Regions from separate parts of the Arthrobacter sp. SD76 genome, predicted to be linked through region 2. Evidence: riboswitches for the same ligand, from Rfam matches in the RefSeq annotation. Region 2 holds a riboswitch; the other holds the start of a gene.
The links. Region 2 has a riboswitch for glycine ahead of gcvP (aminomethyl-transferring glycine dehydrogenase). Riboswitches for the same ligand answer to the same signal wherever they lie in the genome.

Region 1: linked by a shared signal. The riboswitch ahead of gcvP (aminomethyl-transferring glycine dehydrogenase) and the one ahead of gcvP (aminomethyl-transferring glycine dehydrogenase) in region 2 are both predicted to bind glycine.

What each region holds. Positions count from the first base shown of each region.
Region 1 covers NZ_JBNBLR010000001.1:3,669,434-3,675,876, forward strand. The annotation lists gene ACPEE0_RS17770 (CoA transferase) at 1-8, opposite strand, end outside; gene ACPEE0_RS17775 (glycerophosphodiester phosphodiesterase) at 16-915, opposite strand; partial or broken gene ACPEE0_RS17780 (DUF445 domain-containing protein) at 965-2,312, shown strand; gene ACPEE0_RS17785 (LamB/YcsF family protein) at 2,350-3,099, opposite strand; partial or broken gene ACPEE0_RS17790 (hypothetical protein) at 3,083-3,891, opposite strand; glycine riboswitch at 4,098-4,198, shown strand; gene gcvP (aminomethyl-transferring glycine dehydrogenase) at 4,359-6,443, shown strand, end outside.
Region 2 covers NZ_JBNBLR010000001.1:3,307,602-3,314,044, forward strand. The annotation lists gene gcvP (aminomethyl-transferring glycine dehydrogenase) at 66-2,930, opposite strand; glycine riboswitch at 3,114-3,211, opposite strand; gene ACPEE0_RS16000 (TetR/AcrR family transcriptional regulator) at 3,303-3,839, opposite strand; partial or broken gene ACPEE0_RS16005 (MFS transporter) at 3,924-5,490, shown strand; gene ACPEE0_RS16010 (Dps family protein) at 5,587-6,066, opposite strand; gene ACPEE0_RS16015 (APC family permease) at 6,288-6,443, shown strand, end outside.

The DNA.
Region 1 (6,443 bases), 360 kb from region 2:
TTGCCCACGGCCGGCCTACCGTCCCTGCGGCGAGGCCAGCTGGAGCTGGCTCAGGACCCGGGCGGGCACATTGGTGGTGAGTTCGTGGATCCCGAGTTCCTGGCAGAGGGCCACATCCTCCGGGGAGTCCACCGTCCAGACGCGGAACCGCCGGCAGGAAGCCAGCCAGCGCTTAATGGTTGCCGGATGCCCGCGGACATAATCGATGCCCGGCCCAGCCAACCCTGCCACACGGCCGTCCAGGATCCGCTCGCCTTCCAGCTGCGTGGCTTTCATCAGGTTGGCGATGGCCCCGCCGGTGATGGGGCCCAGGCCAAGCCCGCCGCGGATTTCGTGGATGTTGATGTCATCCACCAGCTGGCAGATGTATTGGGCGGGGACGGACCGGAGCAGGTGCCGGACGGAGTCCGGGCTGAAGCTCATGAAGGTCACCGCCACGTTGTCCACGGTGGAGCCGGCAGGGTCCCAGCCTTCCCGGCGCAGCAGCTCCAGGACCCTGTCCTCCAGCTTCAGCTGGTAGGGGCTTGGATGCTTCAGTTCGATGGCGAGCCTGACCGGCCGCCCGGCTCCCCGGAGGATGTCCAACAGTTCGGGCAGGGTGAGGAACTGCGCCGACCGGGCCCCGTACGCCTCCGGGATCCGCACGCCCTTCCACGACGAGAAATCGAGGTGCCGCAGTTCACGCAGTGTCCGCTCGGCCACCGGCCCCGTGCCGTCCGAGGTGCGGTCCAGGTTGGCGTCATGCAGCAGGACCACATGCTGGTCGCGGGTGAGGTGGACATCGCACTCAACGCCGTCGGCACCGTCCGCCAGTGCCTGCAGGTAGGCGGCCCGGGTATGTTCGGCGAAAGCGGCGCTCGCGCCGCGGTGCGCAAAAACCAGCGGCCGCTGCGGCAGTGGCTCCTCAATCGTCATGCAGACACGGTAGCCGACCCGGACCGAACTGCGGGGCTAGGCTTGGCACATGCAGGTGAACTCTGAGCCAACTACCCAGGAAGCACTCACCGGGCCCCCGCCTCAGGCGAAAGGCCGCCCCAGGGCGCGTGCCGCCGTCGTCCATCACCTCAGCCCGGGCGATGCCGAAAAGGCGGCAGCGCTGCGGAAAATGAAGCTGGTGGCCCTGGGCCTGCTGGTCGCCATGGCCGTGGTTTTTGTCGTCGCCTTTGCGCTGCAGGACGAGTACCCCTGGCTGCAGTACGTGCGGGCGGCCGCGGAGGGCGGCATGGTGGGAGCCCTGGCGGACTGGTTCGCCGTGACGGCGCTGTTCAAGTACCCGATGGGCATCAAGATCCCGCACACCGCAATCATTCCGCGGCGGAAGGACCAGATCGGCGCTTCGCTGGGCGAATTCGTGGAGACCAACTTCCTGTCCGAACAGGTGGTCCAGGAGAAGCTGGCCAGCGTCAACATCGCCCGCCGGGCCGGCGAATGGCTCGCCACGCCTGCCGGTGCCAACCGGGTGGCCAAGGAAGGCGCGGCGCTCATCCGCGGCGCGTTCAAGGTCCTGAACGACGACGACGTCCAGGCGGTCATCGAGGGCATGGTGCGCAAGCACCTGCTGGCTCCGCCGTGGGGACCTCCGGTGGGCAGGATGGCTGAGCGGATCTTCCACGACGGACACCACCACAAGCTCGTTGACCTGCTCGTGGACCGGGCAGCGGACTGGGTGGACGACAACCACGAAACCGTGACCCGGCTTGTTTCGGACCGCTCCCCCACCTGGGTGCCGCAGTTCGTGGACGGCCTGGTGGGCGACAAGGTGTACGTCGAAATCCTGAAGTTCGTCCGGGCCGTGCAGGCGGACCCGAACCACCAGGTGCGCCAGCAGATCGACAAGTACCTGAACGACCTCGCCCAGGACCTGCAGCACGATCCGGCCATGATCGCGCGCGCCGAAGACATCAAGGCCCAGGTCCTGGGGACCCCGAGGTCCGCGAACTCGCCTCCCGGACCTGGGGAACGGTGAAGAACGCCCTGCTGGGTGCCGTGGACGATCCGGACAGCGACCTGACCATCAAGTTCAAGGCCGCGGTCCGGGACTTCGGATCCCGGCTGGTCAACGATCCTGAACTCGACGGCAAGGTCAATCCGCCTGGATCGGCGACGCCGCCGGATACCTGGTGCGGACCTACCGCTCGGATATCGCCGGGGTCATCACCGACACCGTGGCGCGCTGGGACGCCGAGGAAACGTCGCAGAAAATCGAGCTCCAGGTGGGCAAGGACCTGCAGTTCATCCGGATCAACGGCACGGTGGTGGGGTCACTGGCCGGGCTGGCGATCTTCACGGCGGCGCAACTCGTCTTCGGCTGAGCGCCGCTGCCGGCGGAGGCCTGCCGCCTAGTGCCGCTTAGGCGAACGACTCCAGTTCAACGCCGGCAGCAACCAGGCCTGCCCGCACTCCCGCGGCCATCTCCACGGCGCCCGGGGTATCGCCGTGGATGCACAGCGAATCGGGCCGGACCTGCACCACTGTGCCGTCCACGGCCACCACTTCGCCCTTGGTGGCCATCCGGACCGCCCGCTCCACCACAGCATCGACGTCCTGCAGGACGGCGCCTTCCTGCGAGCGCGGGACCAACGTTCCGTCTGCCTGGTAGGCGCGGTCAGCGAAGGCTTCGACGAACACCGGGTGCCCGGCCTCCCGCGCCTGCTTCAGCAGTTCCGAACCCGGCAGCCCCAGGATGGGCAGCCCGGGATCGTAGGCGCTGACGGCTGCCACCACGGCCTCCGCCTGCCCGGCGTCGTGCACCAGCCGGTTGTAGAGCGCCCCGTGGGGCTTCACGTAGTCCACGGAGGCACCCACGGCGTGCGCAACACCGTCGAGCGCCCCCAGCTGGTACAGCACATCGCCGAACAGCTCATCGAAGCTGGCATCCAGCGAACGCCTGCCGAAGCCTGCCAGGTCCCGGTACCCCACGTGCGCACCGACAGTGACGTCGAGCTCGTAGGCTGCCCGGCAGCTGTCCAGCATGGTGATGGGGTCGCCGGCGTGGAACCCGCAGGCTACGTTGGCGCTGGTCACCAGCTGGAACATCGCAGCGTCGTCCCCCATCTTCCAGGAGCCGAATGATTCGCCGAGGTCAGCGTTGAGATCCAAAGGTGTTGCCTTCCAGCGTCTGCTTGTCAGGAGCTGCGGCTGCCGTCAGCTCCCCGGGGATGGTGTCCGGCATCGGGCCGAACGCTTCCTTGGCGTTCGAAACCACGGCGCGGCCCATCATGAGGTTACCCGCTCCGCCGACCACCGCCCCGATCCCGAAGGGCAGGGCCCGGCCGAACAGCGCCGTGCCCTGGCGCTTAAGCAGGTTCTTGAGGAAGGCCTTCTGGATCCGGTTCCGGATGCTGCTGAAGCCCGGCATCGGCAACGATTTGGACAGCACGCTGCCCCAGGCCCTGGTGGGTTCATTTCACGGCCTGCCACCTGGCCGCTCAGTGTGCTGAGGAGTGCGGTCCCCTCCTCACCCAGCATGATGGCCATAACCATGGTGCTGGCCTTCTCCGGGTTGGTCAGCCGGATGCCGTGGAGTTCGGCCAGCGAGGTGGCATACAGGGCTGTGGCTTCCAGGAATCCGACAGTGGCTGCAGCGGAAAGCCCCAGCGACGCCACCGTCCCCACACCGGGCACCGCGGCGGTGGCACCCACCACCGCCCCGCCGCCGGTGACGGCGCGCAGGTAGTCGCGCTCCAGGATGTCGGCCAGCTGGGCGGCGGTGGCACGCGGATGCCTCTTCTGCAGCCGCCGGACATAGGCCACCACGAACGGACGCTGGATTTCCACCGCCTTCAGCAGCATGTTGTGGACACCGGGCTTGGGATTGCCCTCGGCGTCGAACACCGCGTTGTGGGCGGTTTCCTGTGCGATTCGTACTGCGGGATTGCTGCGCCTGGCCATGGTCACCTCATTCAAATCGACCTGCAGCGGGAAGGCTGCCGTGCTCCTCCATCCTAAGTGGATCAACACTAAGCATGCTTAACTTCTGCGCCGTGGCCCGCCGCCCGAACCGCCTTTGCAACGGTGCTGCCGCGCCCCGATTTGCCAGCGGCCAGCAACAGCGTGTATCTTGTGAGCCGAATCACCCACATTTGAATACTGCCTTTCGAGCTGTGACGGGAGAGCCCTCCCGGACCACCACCGGACAGGCGCCGTAGGAGCAAATCCTCCCCAGGAATCTCTCAGGCCCATGTACCGTCACGGCGAGGCGACTCTGGAAAGCAGTCCGGTTTCCTGCCGGACTCACCGACGGTGCAAGAGTGCCCTGCCAAGAGCAGGTGTCCTCGGAATCTCTCAGGTCCAATACAGAGCGGGGAGGAACCCATCCATGCCGTGCCATTCGTGGCCGGCCAGACCTGGAGTTCCTCATGACGATTCAATCCAACCCATCGGCCTTTGCCGACCGCCATATCGGCGCGCGCCGCCAGGCCGACGTCGACACCATGCTCAAGGCCATCGGCTACGACAGCGTGGACGGGCTCGTGGACGTTGCCGTTCCGGGAGCCATCCGCCAGGAGCACGCGCTCCGGCTTGGCGGGGCCCTCAGCGAGGTGGAGGTCCTTGCCGAACTGCGCAGGCTCGCCGCCAGGAACAAGACTGCTGTCCAGATGATCGGGCAGGGCTACTACGACACCGTGACACCCCCGGTGATCCGCCGCAACATCCTGGAATCCCCGGCCTGGTACACCGCCTACACCCCGTACCAGCCCGAGATTTCGCAGGGCCGGCTTGAGGCCCTCCTGAACTTCCAGACCATGGTCCAGGACTTGACCGCCCTTCCGGTCGCAAACGCGTCGCTGCTGGACGAGGCCACCGCGGTTGCCGAGGCCGTCCTGCTGATGCGCAGGGCCAACAAAAACAAGGACGCCAAGGACGGCAAGACGGTGCTGGACGCCGACTGCCTGCCACAGACCATCGCCATCGTGCAGGGCCGGGCCGAGGCCCTGGGCTTCGACGTGGAGGTCGCCGATCTTTCCAAGGGCCTTCCCGACGGCGCCATCAACGGCATCGTCCTCCAGCAGCCCGGCGTGTCCGGCCGGGTCTGGGACCAGTCCGCGGCCATCTCGGCGGCCAAGGAGCGCGGCGCACTTGTCACGGTTGCCGCCGACCTGCTGGCCCTGACCCTGATCACCCCTCCCGGTGAGCAGGGTGCGGATATCGCCGTCGGCTCCACCCAGCGTTTCGGCGTCCCGCTGTTCTTTGGCGGCCCGCACGCCGCGTACATGGCGATCCGGACCGGCATGGAACGCACGCTTCCCGGCCGCATCGTCGGTGTCTCCAAGGACGACGCCGGCGCCCCCGCCTACCGTCTGGCCCTGCAGACCCGCGAACAGCACATCCGCCGCGAGAAGGCCACGTCCAACATCTGCACCGCCCAGGCGCTGCTGGCCATCGTGTCGTCCTTCTACGCCGTCTACCACGGCCCGGACGGGCTGAAGGCCATCGCCGAGCGGGTCAACCACAACGCCCGGATCCTCGCCACAGCGCTGGCGGCCGTGGGCCGGGAACTCGTCACCGATTCGTTCTTTGACACCCTCACCGTCCGCGTGCCGGGCAAGGCCCGCAAGGTCCTGACCGCCGCAGAGGCCCGGGGCATCAACCTCCGCTTCATCGACGAGGACACCGTGGGTGTCTCCATCGATGAGACGACGACGGCGGCAACGCTGTCCGCCGTTGCCGTCGCCTTCGGCGCCGGTCCCGTCGGGGACGCGCAGGGCTTCGAGCTGCCCGCAGCCGTGCTCCGCACTTCGGACTTCCTGCAGCATCCGGTGTTCAACACGCACCGGTCGGAGACCCAGCTGCTGCGGTATATCCGGAAGCTGTCCGACCGGGACCTGGCGTTGGACCGCACCATGATCCCGCTGGGTTCCTGCACGATGAAGCTGAACGCTACGGCCGAGATGGAAGCCATTTCGTGGCCGGAGTTCGCCTCGATCCATCCGTTCGCCCCGGATTCGCAGACCGAGGGCTGGCGTGAGCTGATCACGGGCCTGGAGGCTGATTTGGCCGAGATCACCGGGTATGACCAGGTGTCCATCCAGCCCAACGCGGGGTCGCAGGGCGAGCTCGCGGGCCTGCTGGCGATCCGCGGCTACCACCGCTCCCGTGGTGAGGGTCAGCGCAACGTGTGCCTGATCCCTGCCTCCGCGCACGGCACCAACGCCGCGTCGGCGGTGCTGGCCGGGATGAAGGTCGTCGTGGTGGCCACGGCGGCCGACGGCACGATCGACCATGCTGACCTGTACGCGAAGATCGAGGCGCATAAGGATGCCCTGTCGGCGATCATGATCACCTACCCGTCCACGCACGGGGTGTACGACGGGGATGTCCGTGAGGTCTGCGATGCCGTGCACGCCGCGGGCGGGCAGGTGTACATCGACGGCGCGAACCTGAACGCCCTGGTGGGCCTGGCGCAGCCGGGCAAGTTCGGCGGGGACGTCTCGCACCTGAAC
Region 2 (6,443 bases):
GGATCCTTTCGGGCCGGAGGTTGAGCTTGTCGAAACCCGGGTTTCGACAGGCTCAACCACCGAAATCAGTTTTCGAACTCGGAGAGCGGCGGGCAGGAGCAGATGAGGTTGCGGTCGCCTGCGGCGCCGTCGATCCGGCCGACGGGCGGGAAGTACTTGTCCTGCCGGAGGTGGTGGACCGGGAACGCGGCCTGCTCGCGCGGGTAGGCGCGGTCCCAGTCGGAGGACACGACGGCGGCTGCCGTGTGCGGTGCCCGGCGCAGCGGGGAATCGGCCACGGCGAAGTCACCGGCGGCCACCTGGTCGATTTCCTTGCGGATGGTGATCATCGCCTCGATGAACCGGTCGATCTCGGCCAGGTCCTCGGACTCGGTGGGTTCCACCATCAGCGTCCCGGCCACGGGGAAGGACAGCGTGGGGGCGTGGAAGCCGAAGTCGATCAGCCGCTTGGCCACATCCTCCGCGGTGACCCCGGTCTTCGCGGTGAGCTCGCGCAGGTCCAGGATGCACTCGTGCGCCACGAGCCCGCCCTCGCCGGTGTACAGCACGGGGAAGTACTCGTTCAGCCGGGACGCCACATAGTTCGCCGCCAGCAGCGCCGACTTGGTGGCCTCGGTCAGGCCCTGACCGCCCATCAGCTTCACATACGCCCAGGAGATGGGCAGCACGCCCGCGGAACCGAACTTCGACGCCGAGATGGGGACATCGTTCCCTTCGGTCCAGGTGGCCGCGTTGCCGGGCATGAAGGGTGCGAGGTGTGCCTTCGCTGCGACGGGTCCGACGCCGGGCCCGCCGCCGCCGTGCGGGATGCAGAATGTCTTGTGCAGGTTCAGGTGCGAGACGTCCCCGCCGAACTTGCCCGGCTGCGCCAGGCCCACCAGGGCGTTCAGGTTCGCGCCGTCGATATACACCTGCCCGCCCGCGGCGTGCACGGCATCGCAGACCTCACGGACATCCCCGTCGTACACCCCGTGCGTGGACGGGTAGGTGATCATGATCGCCGACAGGGCATCCTTATGCGCCTCGATCTTCGCGTACAGGTCAGCATGGTCGATCGTGCCGTCGGCCGCCGTGGCCACCACGACGACCTTCATCCCGGCCAGCACCGCCGACGCGGCGTTGGTGCCGTGCGCCGACGCGGGGATCAGGCACACGTTGCGCTGACCCTCACCACGGGAGCGGTGGTAGCCGCGGATCGCCAGCAGGCCCGCGAGCTCGCCCTGGGACCCCGCGTTGGGCTGGATGGACACCTGGTCATACCCGGTGATCTCGGCCAAATCAGCCTCCAGGCCAGTGATCAGCTCACGCCAGCCCTCGGTCTGCGAATCCGGGGCGAACGGATGGATCGAAGCGAACTCCGGCCACGAAATGGCCTCCATCTCGGCCGTAGCGTTCAGCTTCATCGTGCACGAGCCCAGCGGGATCATGGTTCGGTCCAACGCCAGGTCCCGGTCCGACAACTTCCGGATATACCGCAGCAACTGGGTCTCCGACCGGTGCGTATTGAACACCGGATGCTGCAGGAAGGAGGAGGTGCGTTCGACGGCGGAGTCGAGTGCAAAGGCTCCGGTGGAGCCCACTGCCTCGCCGCCGAAAACGGACGCGACGGCGGCGACGGTCGACGTCGTCGTGGTTTCGTCCACGGAAATACCCACGGTATCGGCGTCGATGAAACGCAGGTTGATGCCCTTGGCCTCCGCGGCAGCGACAACCTCCGCTCCCCTGCCGGGGACACGGACCGTGACGGTGTCGAAGAAGGAACCGTGCAGGACCTCCGCGCCGGAAGCCTTCAGGGAAGCTGCCAGCGTGCGGGCGTGGCGGTGCGCGGTCTGCGCGATGGCTTTCAGTCCCTCGGGACCGTGGTAAACGGCGTACATCGAAGCGACGATGGCCAGCAGTGCCTGGGCGGTGCAGATGTTGGACGTGGCCTTCTCGCGGCGGATGTGCTGCTCGCGGGTCTGCAGGGCCAGGCGGTAGGCGGGGACACCGGCGTCGTCCTTGGACACCCCCACCAGGCGGCCGGGCATGGAACGCTCCAGGCCCTTCTGGACTGCCATGTACGCGGCGTGCGGGCCGCCATAGAACAGCGGGACGCCGAAGCGCTGGGCGGAGCCGACGGCGATATCCGCACCCTGCTCACCGGGAGGGGTGATCAGGGTCAGCGCCAGCAGGTCAGCCGCGACGGTCACGAGCGCGCCGCGCTCCTTGGCCTGCGCGATCACTGCCGAGTGGTCGAACACCCGGCCCGAGGCACCAGGCTGCTGCAGGACCACACCGTTGATGGCACCGTCCGGCAGGCCTGCAGACAGGTCGGCGATTTCCACCTCGAAGCCCAGGGCTTCCGCGCGGCCCTTCACAATGGCGATGGTCTGGGGCAGGCAATCGGCGTCCAGGACCGTCTTGCCGTCCCGGGCATCCTTGTTCTTGTTGGCCCGGCGCATCATGAGGACGGCCTCGGCCACGGCGGTGGCTTCATCCAGCAGGGACGCGTTGGCGATGGGCAGTCCAACCAGGTCCTGGACCATGGTCTGGAAATTCAGGAGCGCCTCAAGCCGGCCCTGCGAAATCTCGGGCTGGTACGGGGTGTAGGCGGTGTACCAGGCCGGGGATTCAAGGATGTTGCGGCGGATCACCGGCGGCGTCACGGTGTCGTAGTAACCCTGCCCGATCATCTGGACAGCAGTCCTGTTCTTGGCCGCAAGCTTGCGCAGCTCGGCGAGCGCCTCCACCTCGCTCAGTGCCGGGGACAGTTTCAGCGGCGTATCCTGCCGGATATCCTTGGGCACGGCCCGGTCAACCAGGGCATCCACGGTGTCGTAACCGACGGCCTTGAGCATGGCGCTGACATCGGCCTGGCGGCGGGCACCAATGTGCCGGTCAACGAAAGTGGCGGTGGCAGGGGCCGGGGAAACGGTCACGGGGAACTCCATGAGTCAGGCGGCGCAGGGTACGCCGCAGCGATTCGGGTTCCTCCCCGCTCTGTATTGGACCTGAGAGTTTCCGCGTTGCCAGCTTGCGCATGGCCCCGCTTGCACCGTCGGTGAACACAACAGCCCCGGGTTTCCCGCACTGCGGGTCACCCAGGCGGACTGCCTGCTGCTTTCCAGAGGCGCCTCGCCGCGGCGGTACATGGGCCTGTGAGATTCCTGGGGAGGGTTTGCTCCTACGGCGCCTGCTGTACTATCCGGCAGAACTCTCCCGCCGCAGATCAAAGGCTATTCATTTGGGTTGCTGCGGGGGCCGGTGACAGCTCCCACAGCTCCCAATTGTCCTACGCCACCGCGGCTGGGGCAAATGGCCGGCTACCGCCGCAGGCGTTCCAAGGCTGCCAGCAATTCGTCCACATCCGCGGCCGCACCGCCCGGCGGTACCGGCCCCACAGACAGCATGGCGTTGAAGTAGAGCCCATCCCCCATGTACAGCACTGCTTTGGCCAGGGCCGGGCCGACATCGGCCGCGATCTCGTCGAGCCAGCGCTGCTGGATCGCTGCAAACCGGCGGCGCGTTTCCTCGTGCGCCACCTCCGCCAGGCGGGTTGCCGCGACGATCGCGCGGTCCAGCGGGGTGTCGGCCCAGACGGATGTACGGATGAAGTAGGCCGCAGCCCCCTCCCCGGCGGCTGCCATCGCATCGGCGTCGGCTCCCGCCAGCCCGTCCAGCCGGTCCAGCAGCACCTGGATCAGGGCTTCCTTGTTCGGGAAGTGGTACAGCAGCCCGCCTTTGGACACTCCGGCCTTCGCCGCGACGGCGTCCAGGGTTGCCGCGCGCTCCCCCACCTCAATCAGGAGGGCTTCAAAGGCGTCAAGGACCGCTTCACGGGCTACGGGCTTTCGGGGCATGCGTCTAATCATGCCCGTTGGAACGGTGGCCCCTCCAACCGGACCGGATTCGTAACTATACCGTCTGGACGGTATAGTTATCGCATGACAACTTCCGCAGCAACCACCAGGACCCCGACGGCACCCGCCGGAGGCCCGGCCGTCCGGGCGCCCTGGCGCGACTGGCTGGCCCTGGGCTTACTGATGTTCCCGGTCCTGTTGGTTGCCGTGGACAACACCGCCCTCACCTTTGCCCTGCCCGCCATCGCCCGCGCCCTGGAACCCACCGGCGTCCAGCTCCTCTGGATCGTGGACGCCTACCCGCTGGTGCTCGCCGGCCTGCTGGTGTCCATGGGCAGCCTCGGTGATCGCATCGGCCGGCGGAAGCTGCTGATTATCGGCAGCATCGGCTTTGCCGCCCTGTCCGCGGCCACGGCTTTCGCCCCAAGCCCCGCCTGGCTGATCGCCGGCCGGGCATCCCTGGGATTCTTTGGCGCGATGCTGATGCCATCCACGCTCTCCCTGATCCGCAACATCTTTCCGCAGCCCAGCCGCCGCAGGCTGGCGGTAGCCATTTGGGCCGCCGGTTTCTCCGGCGGCGCGGCCCTGGGACCGATCTTCGGCGGCTGGCTGGTGGAGCAGTTCTGGTGGGGCGCAGTGTTCCTGGTGGCCGTGCCGCTCATGCTGCCCCCTCCTGGCCTTCGGCCCTGCCTTCATTCCGGAGTCAAAGGATCCTGCCCCGGGCCGCGTGGACGTGCCCAGCATCCTGCTGTCCCTGCTGGTGATGGTTCCCCTGGTCTACGGCATCAAGGAACTGGCCACGGAAGGCGCCGGCCCGGCGGCCATCGCGGGCATCGCCTTCGGCCTGGCCATGGGCGCAGTCTTCGTGCGCCGGCAGCTGCGGCTTGCCAATCCACTCCTGGATATGTCCCTGTTCCGGAACAGGGTGTTCAGCATGGCCATTACGGCCAACGTCCTGGCCCTCTTTTCCTTCAACGGGTTCATCCTCTTCCTGGCCCAGCACCTGCAGCTGCTTGAGGGCATGTCCCCTTCGGCAGCGGGCATCGCGATGATCCCGGCCCTCGTGGCCACGGTGGTGGCCGGGCTGGCCGTAGTTCCGCTCGTGCGGCGCGTACGGCCGGGGTTCGTGGTGGCCGCCGGGCTGGCCTTCAGCGCCGCGGGATACAGCATGGTCAGCTTCGGAAACCACGACGGCGGCCCTTCACTGCTGCTGGCAGCCCTGCTGGTGCTTGCCCTGGGAGTAGGCACGGCCGAGACCATTTCCAATGACCTCATTTTGGGGGCCGCGCCGCCGGAGAAGTCCGGTGCCGCCGCTGCCATCTCGGAGACCGGCTACGAAGTGGGCGCACTCCTGGGCACCGCGGTACTGGGCTCGATCCTGACGGCTTCCTACCAGCACAACCTCCGGCTGCCGGACGCCCTGGCGGAGTCGGCATCCGTGGGCGCCATCCACAACGCCGGCGAAACCCTCGCCGGTGCCATGGATGTGGCCGCCGCCCTGCCTGCACCCCTGGCGGACGCGGTGCGGCAGGCCGCGGCGGCCGCCTTCGACTCCGGTGTCCACGTCACCGCGGCAATCGGGCTGGTACTGATGGCCGCGGCGGCGGTCCTCGCCGCCGTCGTACTTCGCAAAGTCCCAACAGCCGCCTAAGGCGGAAGGCCTGGAGGGCACAAAAAAGCGCCCGGCGCCGGAGATGGACCTCCAGCGCCGGGCGCCTGCTGCGGGCCGGCGCTCCGCGCCGACGGGCTACTTGGAATCCGGAGCGGTCACGCTGGCCGTGGGCTTCATGGTTTCGGCGTTCACCATCCAGGCGAACTGCTCCAGCTTGAGGATGAACTCGTGCAGCAGGTCGGCCGTAGTGGGATCCTCCTCGTCCACCTCATCATGGACCTTGCGCATGGTGCCCACGGCAGCTTCCAAGGCGGCGACGATCCGTTCGATCGCATCCTTGGTGCTGATCAGGCCGTCGGGGAACTGCGCCAGGCTGGTGGAGGCCGAAACCGTCGAACTGCGGCCGTCCGGAAGGGCGTGAAGGGCTCGCATGCGCTCGGCCGTATCGTCGGCGAACTGGCGCGCGGCGTCGACAATCTCGTCAAGCTGGAGGTGGAGGTCACGGAAGTTGGTGCCCACAATGTTCCAGTGCGCCTGCTTGCCCTGGATGTGCAGCTCGATCAAGTCGGCGAGCACAGCCTGCAGGTTATTGGTCAGTGTCGGTGAAGCTTTCATGGGTCCTCCTCGATTGGTCCAGTAGTTGCGACGGTACCAGTCCCGCCGGAGGCTGGAGCAGGGCCGAAGGAAGATTTCTCAGTGAGCTTACTAATGTGCCGCCAGCGGTCATAAACGAATGTGATTCATATTTCCCCTTGCGCTTCCACGCCGGTGCCCCCACTAAATGAACGTCATTCATATAGTGACCGCGGTCATAAAGTCTTCCAGAAAGTGGTGCCATGACAGAGACACTCCGCACCAGCACGTCCCCGGCCGGCTCCGGCAAACACACTCCCGGCAGCGGCGGAATCACCGCCAAAGGACTGAAAGGCGGCCAGCTGGGGCTCCTCGCCGTCGTCGTCCTCGGCATTTCCACCATTGCCCCCGCCTACACC